DNA from 2 places in the Alteromonas sp. CNT1-28 genome. Region 2 is predicted to be linked to the other one. Evidence: predicted binding sites of a transcription regulator. Region 2 holds the regulator's gene; the other holds the start of a gene.
The links. The regulator sigma-54, encoded in region 2, starts transcription at its own class of promoters, with help from an activator protein. The targets are predictions, from matches to a motif close to GTTGGCACGNNNNTNGNNT.
Positions count from the first base shown of each region.

Region 1: MHN02_RS11510 (formate/nitrite transporter family protein) is a predicted target of sigma-54. The motif match lies at 4,131-4,149, and genes of this name have one in related genera.

Region 1 is NZ_JAKREZ010000016.1:86,742-92,492, reverse strand. It holds gene fusA (elongation factor G) at 1-403, shown strand, start outside; gene cynS (cyanase) at 517-966, opposite strand; gene MHN02_RS11515 (protein phosphatase 2C domain-containing protein) at 985-2,895, opposite strand; gene MHN02_RS11510 (formate/nitrite transporter family protein) at 3,023-3,871, opposite strand; gene MHN02_RS11505 (DUF3488 and transglutaminase-like domain-containing protein) at 4,312-5,751, opposite strand, start outside.
Region 2 is NZ_JAKREZ010000006.1:253,254-259,004, reverse strand. It holds gene MHN02_RS05895 (calcium/sodium antiporter) at 1-193, shown strand, start outside; gene MHN02_RS05890 (KpsF/GutQ family sugar-phosphate isomerase) at 196-1,176, shown strand; gene kdsC (3-deoxy-manno-octulosonate-8-phosphatase KdsC) at 1,177-1,725, shown strand; gene lptC (LPS export ABC transporter periplasmic protein LptC) at 1,722-2,300, shown strand; gene lptA (lipopolysaccharide transport periplasmic protein LptA) at 2,269-2,823, shown strand; gene lptB (LPS export ABC transporter ATP-binding protein) at 2,826-3,551, shown strand; gene MHN02_RS05865 (RNA polymerase factor sigma-54) at 3,625-5,106, shown strand; gene hpf (ribosome hibernation promoting factor) at 5,137-5,424, shown strand; gene ptsN (PTS IIA-like nitrogen regulatory protein PtsN) at 5,438-5,751, shown strand, end outside.

The sequences.
Region 1 (5,751 bases), on a different contig from region 2:
TGAGCTATTCGACGGTGGTTTCCACGCAGTTGACTCATCAGCAATCGCGTTCGAAATTGCAGCGAAAGGTGCATTCCGTCAGTCAATGCCAAAAGCAGGTCCTCAAATTCTTGAGCCTGTGATGAAAGTTGACGTATTCAGCCCAGAAGACAACGTTGGTGACGTAATCGGTGACCTTAACCGTCGTCGTGGTATGATCAAAGACCAAGAAGCTGGCGCTACTGGCGTTCGTATCAAGGCTGACGTACCTCTATCTGAGATGTTTGGTTACATCGGTCACCTACGTACTATTACATCTGGTCGTGGTCAGTTCTCTATGGAATTCAGCCACTACTCAGCATGTCCTCAGAACGTAGCTGACAAAGTAATTGAAGAAGCAAAAGCACGTAAAGCTGCTAAGTAATTAGCCTTTGCGAACGTAAGCTGACCTTGGGTTAGCTTACGCTTCAAGAAATACTAAAAAGCCGGTCGCATGACCGGCTTTTTTTATGTCGAGTGTCCCATCCTGAAATACGTTTAGTACATCTTATATGGCAGAAACTTACCTGACATAACTACGCTGACACGGTCACCTTTAGGATCGTTTTCGCGCTGTAAATCCATAGAAAAATCAATGGCACTCATGATGCCGTCGCCAAACTCTTCATGAATTAATTCCTTTAATGTAGTGCCATACACACTCACTAATTCATACCAGCGGTAAATAAGTGGGTCGGTAGGGACTTCTGTGGGTAACGAGCCTTTGTAAGGCACGATTTGAAGCCAGGCAATCGCTTCGTCGGTAAGCTCAAGTAACTCACCCACGGCTTCAGCTTGCTGTTTTGTCATGGCCATTTGTCCTAAGCAAGCTGCTGTACTCCATTCTTTTGATTGACCAACAACTTCGGCAATCTGGCTCCACTTTATGCCTTTTAAAATTTTGGCTGACTGGATCATGTCGGTAACTTGGGTTCTCGATGTAATCATTTACATTTCCTTAAAGGGTTAGTTAAACAAAATGAGCGTAACTAGATTGCTAAAAATAAGTGCCAGTATTAGCACCTTGTACACAAAAAGAGGGTGTCGTTTTACTAACGGCTCGTACGCCGTATGTTGTGATGGATTTGGGTAGCGAAGCGAAAAAAGAAACTCAGATAGTGAAGAAAATCGCTTGTCAGGGTTCACATGCAAAGCACGTTTAAGAGCGCTATCAACCCAATTAGGTATTGGCCGATTAGGAGCCAATGCGGTTTGGTATTTTAACTTTTTCTGCTCGGCCAACGTGCGACAGTGAGCGAGCTTTGTGCCATAGGGGTAACGCCCGCACAAGAGATAGTAGGTGAGTACGGCTAAGGAGAACAGATCAGAGCGCTCTGTGCCAACATTTCCTAAAAAGTATTCAGGTGCGGAAAAAAGTGCAGCGCCAGGAATAGGTGTGTCACTATAGAGGCTTGGGGCATCGGCTAAGGCTGATGAACCCAAATCTATAATTGTACAGTGCCCTTGTTCGCTAATAATAATATTGTCAGGGCGTATATCCCTATGAACAATGCCCTGACGGTGCATTGCCTGTAAACCTTTACCAACCTGCTCGATTATATTTCTAACTTGCTCTAATGGCGGCGTAGGATTATCAACAGCCCATTGAGCTAGCGTTTGACCTTGTACATATTCACTTACGCTGTAAAAAGCAGAGGGAGGGTACGGTAAACCCAAATCAGTAAACGTTGGGCTTTTAATAACGTGTGCCGAATTAATCCGTCTCGAAAACCAGCTCTCTATTAGGAACCCATTTACCATTTCTGGTGATAGGGTAAAGTCGGTAGCCGGTGTTTTTACAACCACAGGGCTGTTTGTGTGCGTAGCTTCACAAGACGAATTGGTGGCAATAAAAACATGGCTTCGGGCCGACGTATAAAGCTGTCGTTCTAGCTTCAGTCCATCAACATCATCACCCGTCTTAAAGTTTGCGGCAGCAGGCTCTTCGCATACATGTTCATCAGACTGCTGATTTGAGTAATGAATCGCAGCATCAGAAACCTCAGAATTGGTTATCAGTTGGTTGCCCAACGGCCTGTTAAGTACAGATGAATGAGGTGAAGTTGAAACGCCTGTATACAGTGGGTGTCTGTGATCGTCTAGGCCATCATGGCTAGCTACAAGAACCTTTACGAGAAGTAAGGTGAGGTTGTCATCGCTTCCTCTAGTAAATGCCTCATGTACTACCAACGCAGCTTGGTTTTCAGAAAGCGTATCGGCTTCACTGATTTTCATAAGAATGGTGGGTAGCGAAACAAACTCATAAACGCCGTCGCTACTTATCGAAAACGTGCTCGATGAGTTGAGGGTGAGTGTTGTGTGGTCGATATCTATATGTGCTTGAATGCCTAATGCTTTAGTAAGATAACTCTGCGAAGGCTCACTTTCCGATACTTTACGATGAGGTTTTGTGAGTAAGACAGGCGACTGTGCGTTCTTAGAAATAGCCTGAATTTGACAATCCCCCACATGAAATACATCCATGTGATTGCCTGTTACCACCGCCACTGTTAACGTGCACACATAACCTTTTTCTGGTGTATAGCAAAAGGGACTTCTTTGCGTACGAGTGTAAAGCAGCGCGTTTATCTCTTTAATAATGGTTTCAGCGCGCGTCTTAACCGACCATTGTTCCGGCGCCATATTAAACAGTTTAATAAACTGACTGGTAGCAAAGTCGCTAGCAACTTGGCTAACCGTACTGCTACTTACACCGTCGGCGATAACAAAAACGCTGCTTTGATTTGGGTTATCAGAAACATGAAAAGCGTATGCATCTTGGTTTATCGCTTTAACGCCGGCTGTAGAAAATGCACTTACACTGAGCGTGTTAGCTGGTGGGTTAATTGGGGTGTTTAACGCGGCTCGCTCATTCATGTTTAATTGCTTCTTACCTGCATATTTAATTTATGAGCCCAATTAGTTATTTCCAAGGAAACGGATAACGCCATCATGACGTGTCTTGTAGGGACAAGGCATGATGGCTTTAAGATAAGCGCCTTAATTAAATAGGCAGTGTTTGCGATGCAGCGGCTTTATCAACAGGGATAGTACGTTTGGGTAGCGTCTTAACGTGGGTGGTGTACAGGGTTAGTCCAGTAAAGGCGAGGCCACCAACAAGATTTCCAAGTGCAGTTGGGATCTCGTTCCAAATGAAGTAGTCCATAACCGAGAAGTCGCCGCCCATAATAAGGCCAAATGGGAAAAGGAACATGTTTACTACTGAGTGCTCAAAACCCATAAAGAAGAACAGCATGATTGGCATCCACATGGCTAGTACTTTTCCGCTAACGTGAGTTGAAATCATTGCACCCACTACGCCTAGCGACACCATCCAGTTACACAACATGCCGCGAATAAAAATGGTGAACCAGCCTGCAACGCCGTGTTCTGCGTAGCCCAATGTACGAGCTTCGCCAATGCTGGCTACCTTAGTCGCGATGGCACCGCCATCCACGTTATATCCCATGGTAAAAATAAACGACATCATAAAGGCCACGGTTAATGCGCCGCCAAAGTTACCTAAAAATACTAATCCCCAATTTCGTAGAATTTGTTTTGGCGTGACGCCAGGTCGCTGTGCAAGCCAAGCGAGTGGGGTAAGTACAAACACGCCGGTTAATAGGTCAAACCCCATAAGGTAGAGCATACAAAAGCCCACTGGGAATAACACTGCGCCAAGAAGAAACACGCCGGTTTGAACGGCAATGGTAACGGCAAAAACAGCGGCAAGGGCCAATATTGCACCTGCCATATAAGCGCGAATTAGAGTATCTCGTGTAGACATATAAATTTTGGCTTCGCCTGCATCTACCATCTTGGTTGCAAACTCAGCGGGGAGAAGATAAGCCATGGTTTCACCTCACGTTGTCGTTATTAATAAGTTGTCATCTGTGTGTTGGCGTTTACTGTTTCAATGCGTTCCAGAAGATCAAAAAAAGGCGTCCGCAGCGCTCTCGTAAGAAAGAACTGGGGACGCCTTTGTCCGAAACTCATGCATTGTGGTAGCTAACAAATAAACCGTCGGTTATGTGTACGCCTTTGTACTCTAAAGCCCGTTGGCAACTAATACTTGTATAAGCGCCTTCGTACTTTTGTTATCCATTTGTACAAAGCTAAAAAAGTGCCAATAACCAAAATGTACCTAAATGTGTTATTTATTGCTATTTAAAACAATGGCTTGTGTAAATTCGTGGCTGTATTGATGTTCGCTTGCGCCAAGGCACTATTAATTAGTCTGCACTAAAAAGGGGGGAGTGTGAGTGTTTAAGGTGCAACCGGTTTAACCATTTCCTACTTTAATGCCTGTTTTAACATTTTTAGCTGACGCTTCATGGTTGGATAAACTTTTGCCTCTTGTGTTCGGTGTGCGTACTTTTCACGCTCAAATAGTTCACACAGAAGTGTTAGTGCCTTGGTAGCATCTTCGTTTATCAAAGGGTTAACTTCACTCATAAAGGCGGACAAGGTTTTATTCCCTCTTTCTTTTCCTGTTTTAGCTTCAACGCATTTTATTGCGTTTAGTAAAACTCTGTGTGAAGGCGACAGTTTGTTGCGATGCGTTTTGGGTAAAAAATAAAGTGCTAAAATAAGCCCAATTAGGCCAATGGCGGAAAGAAATACAACTCGCATTTTTTGCGGCGTTAGCGAGCCTAGTAATTCTTCAAGCATGTTGGTTTGCGCAGTATTGTCAAAGCCCAGTACCCATTTACTCCATGAGTAATCGAGCTGTTGAAACCAGCTTTGTAACGTTGCAAAAATGGCAGCGTTGCTAAGGTCGCCCAAAATACTGGCTTTACGAGACTCCCCAAGCTCTTCCAGCGCACGTTCAAGCCCGAAGGTTAAGCGTGACGGTGCCACCATACTCGTTGGGTCGTGTCGAATCCACACACCATCAATAAAAGCTTCCACCCACGCATGTGCATCGTACTGCCTTATTTGCAGCACATTGTCATTAAGTGCGCTTCCGCCTTGGTAGCCTGTCACCATTCTTGCCGGTACCCCTGCGGCACGAAGCACATACACCATGGCGCCTGCGTAATGGGCACAAAAACCTGAGCGTTCTTCAAATAAAAAACGGTCGATGGGGTCGGTAGGCATGGCGTTCGGCGATAGGGTGTAGCGGAAGCCCCCTTGATTAAATTCACGCATTATTGCGCTAACTATTTGCTGTGCGCTTGAGTATTGTTTGGCAAGTGTCTGTCCCCATGCTCTGGCTTGAGGGTTGCCATTCATGGAAACCTGAAGGTTTAGTTGCGATTCAAAATTTCCTATTCCGCTAGTGATTTGAGCAGTTGGATAGTAGCGCAGATAAAACGCTTTTTTACTGGATATTGGGCTATTCGCCCTTAACGTAAAATCAAAAAGACTTCTTACGAAAATACTGTTCTCGCGGTTGTTGGGTGTCGAAGGCGCTAGCGCAAACAGCCACGTTTGCTGTGTGGCTTCCACGATCAATTCATAACTTATCACTTGAGGCGTATTTTCCTCGGCCAGAGCTGACAAGGGTGTTGGCTTGCCCATGTAAGCTAGCTGCTGCTCTGCCTGTTTGCGCTTGTCGCTAATAGACCAGGTTTTCCCGTCAAAATGTTCTAAGGTCATAGCGCGCCAATACCTGGACGGTGCAACAGGGACTGCTTCTGCGTTTTCAAATGTGGCGCTGAAAGCCAATTCAGATGAACTTGCAAGTGACGCAATATCACCAGGCGTCACCGTGTCAGAAAGCCCGGTTTC
Region 2 (5,751 bases):
CATGCCTGGGTTAATCGCGCCTGGTATCCTGGACCCTGACGTTTACAACCGAGATATGTACGTAATGCTTGGTTTAACATTATTATTGTTCTTGTTCAGCTTCGATTTAATCGGCAAACGTACAATATCAAGAACAAATGGATTCATACTTCTGGCTTGCTTTATCGGCTATCAATTCTGGCTATTCGGATAATCATGAATACACAAACTCAGATGAACTATATCGACTCAGCAAAGCGCGTTATTGAAATTGAAACTCAAGCTATTGCTAATCTGGCAGAGCGTTTAAACAATGAATTTATCGCTGCCTGTAATATTCTCTTTGCCTGCAAGGGTAAAGTTGTCGTGAGTGGTATGGGAAAGTCTGGGCATATCGGAAATAAAATTGCCGCTACGCTTGCCAGTACAGGTACTCCTGCATTTTTCATGCACCCTGGTGAAGCCAACCATGGCGACTTGGGCATGCTAAGCAAAGGCGATGTCTTACTCGCCATCTCTAATTCTGGCGAGACTAACGAGCTCGTTAACTTATTGCCCGTAGTTAAGCGCTTAGGCATACAGGTGGTCGCCATGACCAACAGTGCTTCCAGTTCATTAGGGCAACACGCAGATGTCGTACTTGATATCAGCGTTGAAAAAGAAGCGTGTTCGCTAGGTCTTGCTCCTACGTCAAGCACAACTGCCACACTGGTTATGGGTGATGCGCTTGCGGTAGCACTGCTCGACCAAAAAGGTTTCACCTCAGATGACTTTGCGCTTTCGCACCCAGGCGGTAGTTTAGGCAGAAAACTTCTGCTTAAAGTTAGCGATATCATGCAAAGCGGCAGTGATATCCCCCTTGTCCATGCCAGTGCTTCTGTTGCTGACGCACTGCTGGAAATATCTAAAAAGGGACTGGGTATGACAGGCGTGATAGCGGCAGACGGTACGCTGACAGGCGTCTTTACGGATGGCGACCTACGACGAATTCTCGATGCCCGCGTAGACGTACACAGTGCGACAGTAGAAGAAGTAATGACTAAAGGCGGCAAGACTACCACCGCAGGTCAGCTGGCTGTAGAAGCCCTGAATTTGATGGAAACCCATAAAATTAGTGCGTTAATGGTTACTGACGATAAGCGCAAACCTGTTGGGGCCTTTAACATGCATATGCTATTAAAAGCAGGAGTGCTTTAAATGACAACCACCTTGTACACGGAAATAAATGACTCGCTTTTCGCAAAACTAGCCAAGATAAAGTTGCTGGTATGCGACGTTGATGGTGTGTTCTCAGATGGTCGAATTTACTTAGGTAACGACGGTGAAGAACTTAAAGCATTCCATACCCGTGATGGATATGGTGTAAAAGCGCTAGTGAGCAATGGAGTGAATGTCGCGGTAATTACTGGACGTCGCTCTGCCATTGTTGAAAATAGAATGAAGGCACTGAATGTTGCACATATAATTCAAGGCGAAGAGAATAAAGCAGACGCGCTTAGCGACCTGATGAAACACCTTGAGTTAAACACTGACGAAGTGGCTGCGGTAGGTGATGACATGCCAGATACGGGTATGTACAAGCACGTTTCAGTTAAAATTGCGGTTGCCGATGCCCATCCTTACGTAGCAAAACAAGCAAACTGGATTACGACCCTTCCCGGTGGGTTTGGCGCGGTCCGAGAAATATCGGATACCATTTTGCAGGCCAAAGGGGTAGCAAATGAGATTTTTGGAGCTAGTGTATGAGCCTGTTTGGCTTTAATCGCTTAGGATTAAGTATATCAGCGCTATTTATTCTGGCGATGCTGATGTACATCCCTACGTGGATGGAAGAGCAGCCTGAAACGCAGGGAAATCGTGAAAACGATGCGCTAAAGCCCGCCTACAAAGCAAAAAATCTAACCACTACGCTGTACAATCAAGACGGTGAGTTAAATCACAAAGTATTTGCAGAGTCGATGGAGCATTACGACCAGCTTGGCTTTGTATTGTTTCAGCAACCTAAATACACCCTTTATACAGAAAACGCGTCATCACCATGGGTGGTAACCGCTGATGAAGGTACACTATACAATAACGAGCTAATCCAGCTGGAAAACCAAGTTAATATTGAGAACCAAACTGGCGATGACTTTGTCAGAAGTATATCGACCGAGTACATTCAAATTAATTTAGAAACCAAGCAAATGACATCTGACCAACCCGTTGAAATACTGGGCACCCAATATGTCATTTTAAGTAATGGGTTTAACGCGAATTTACGCACACAAGAATACGAGCTTTTAGATCATGTACAAACCACTTATTCCCCTAGCAACTAGTTTATTGCTTGCCATCGCTAGCGGTGCGGTACACGCCAGTGAAGATGATTTTTCGCAGCCCATAAAAATAGGCTCGAACACCCAGTTTATCGACGGTAAAAATAAAACCGCGTTGTACAAAGACGACGTACTCATAACTCAAGGCTCTTTGGTTATTGAAGCTGACGAAGTGGAAGTAATTGCCACTGACGGTGGTGGTCGTGAAATATTTATTGCTAGAGGAAAGCCTGCAAGCTATTCCCAGCAATTGGAAGACGGCACGCCAGTTTCGGCAAAAGCTAATGAAATACGCTATGAAGTGGTGAACCGAACGATTTCTCTTGCCGGAAACGCAGAGTTGAAACAAGACACCAGTAAAGTACAGGGTGACAACATCACGTTCGATATGATTACCGAGCAATTGCTAGCGACTGGCGGCGCAGGTAAGGATGGTGAGGGTCGAGTGACCACAGTATTCACACCTGAGACCATTCGCAAAACTTCGTCTAAGAAAGACAAAAAAGACAACGAGGGCAATGAATAGCAATGGCAACTTTGAGCGCTAAAAATCTTGCTAAGGCTTACAAGTCAAGACAGGTTGTTCGAGATGTAAGTCTGTCTGTCTCAACGGGTCAAATTGTTGGTCTTCTTGGCCCAAATGGCGCTGGTAAGACCACCACATTCTACATGATTGTTGGTTTAGTGAATCTGGATAAAGGCAAGATTGAAATCGACGACAATGAGCTAACTCATCAGCCCATGCACGAGCGCGCACGCCGCGGAATTGGCTACCTACCGCAGGAAGCCTCTATTTTCAGAAAGCTCACAGTGCATGAAAATATCATGGCCATTTTGCAAACCCGTAAAGATTTAAATTCACAACAGCAAGAAGAAGAAGCTGATGCGCTACTTGATGAATTTAATATTAACCATATACGTAATAGTACGGGGATGAGTTTGTCAGGGGGCGAACGCCGACGCGTTGAGATTGCCCGCGCTCTGGCAGCAAAACCGCAATTTATTTTGTTAGACGAACCATTTGCTGGTGTTGATCCAATATCAGTTAATGATATAAAGAAGATAATACAACATCTTCGCGATAGGGGTATTGGAATCCTTATCACAGACCATAACGTACGAGAGACATTGGATGTTTGTGAAAAGGCGTACATTGTGAGTCATGGCGAGCTTATTGCGCAAGGAACGGCGGAACAGGTTTTAAGTAATCAAAAAGTAAGGGATGTATACCTAGGCGAACAATTCAGGCTATAGTTAATGTAACCGAATTGTCATTTTTCAGTTTCGCTCTGGTATATTCAATTTAGAGCATTTAAATAAGACGTAGATGAAACCATCTTTACAGCTAAAATTTAGCCAACAACTTACCATGACACCACAGCTTCAGCAGGCCATTAAACTGCTGCAGCTTTCTACACTTGATCTTCAACAAGAGATCCAAGAAGCGCTCGATTCTAATCCGCTATTAGAAGTTGAAGAAGGTAACGACGAGCCGCAACTAGAAAAGAACAATATCGACAACGATGACAGCGGCTCTGAGGCCACTGCTTCTGCATCTAGTGACACACTAGAAGCCGGCGATGCACTTGAGAAAAACGATCTTCCCGATGAGCTGCCAATCGACAGCACATGGGACGAATACTATTCTGCTTCATCTTCGCCTGCTCCGGGTCCATCCAATGACGACGAGCAAATCTTCCAAGGTGAGACTACTGAAGATATTCAAGAGCACCTTCTTTGGCAAATGCGCCTTACCCATTTCTCGGATACCGATCGCGCAATCGCTACAGCAATCATCGACTCTATTGACGAGTCAGGTTATTTAACCGTTACCCTTGATGATATTTTAGAAGCGGTTAACGATGATGATATGGAAGAGCCGATTGAAATGGACGAAATAGAATGTGTGCTAAAGCGCATTCAGATGTTCGACCCTATTGGTTCTGGCTCACGCTCTCCACAAGAATGTTTGATGGTGCAATTGCGCCAATTTTCAGAAGACACACCGTGGCTTGCTGAAGCAAAGCAACTAATTGAAGAGTACTCTGACTTACTGAGCAGCAAAGACTATCGTACGCTTATGCGTAAAAGCCGATTGAAAGAAGATCAGCTACGCGAGGCAATGCGTTTACTGCAAACCTTGAATCCTCGCCCAGGTAGTGCTTTAGTTACTAAAGAGCCTGAGTACGTTATTCCTGATGTCTCAGTAACCAAGAAAAATGGCCGTTGGGTGGTTGAGCTGAACCCCGACAGTCTGCCTAAATTAAGCGTAAATCAACAATACGCTGCAATGAGTCGCCGTGCCAAGAATAGTAGCGATTCACAATTCATCCGCTCACACATGCAAGAGGCTAAGTGGTTCATAAAGAGCCTTGAATCTCGTAACGAAACCTTAATGAAGGTTGCAAACTGCATTGTGCAGCAGCAAATGGGCTTTTTTGAGCACGGCCCGGAAATGATGAAACCAATGGTGCTAAATGATGTCGCAGAAATGGTAGATATGCACGAATCCACTATTTCGCGAGTGACAACGCAAAAGTACATGCATACGCCACGTGGAATCTTCGAATTGAAGTATTTCTTCTCAAGCCACGTTGCAACAGAGTCTGGTGGTGAATGTTCATCTACAGCGATTCGTGCATTGATCAAGAAATTAGTGGCCGCTGAAAAGCCTAGCAAGCCGCTAAGTGATAGCAAGATTGCTTCATTGTTGGCCGAACAAGGCATTAAAGTTGCCCGGCGAACAATAGCAAAGTACCGGGAATCGTTGTCGATCCCGCCGTCGAACCAACGCAAAAGCCTTATTTAATCGGGCTTAATAATATAAGGAAGACGAAATATGCAAATCAACCTTACTGGTCATCATGTCGAAATCACCGACTCTTTGCGTAATTATGTCGATACGAAGTTCAGCAAACTTGAACGTCACTTTGATCACATTTCTAATGTGCATGTCATCCTGAACGTTGAAAAATTAAATCAAAAAGCCGAAGCGACCGTTCATTTAAGTGGCGCTGAAGTATTCGCATCCTCAGAAAATACCGACATGTATGCGGCGATTGACAGCATGGTTGATAAACTCGACCGGCAGGTAATCAAGCATAAGGAAAAACTGAAAAAACATTAGTAGTTAATTAAGCATGGATATACAAGCCATCGTAAGTCTGGACCGCACCGAGTGTGCGGTTCAGTGTAATAGTAAAAAGCGAATTCTTGAGATCATCGCTGATATCGCTGCCAAGCAAAACGAGAACATTGATCAGGCAACGGTACTCAACAGTTTGATGGCTCGAGAGCGTATGGGTAGTACAGGCATTGGCAATGGTATCGCCCTGCCCCACGGGCGCCTGCCGGGCCTCGAGAAAGTGATTGCCATTGTTGTAACCAGCACGCCAGCAATTGACTTCGACGCCCTTGACGAGAAACCCGTAGACATCTTTTTTGCGCTACTCGT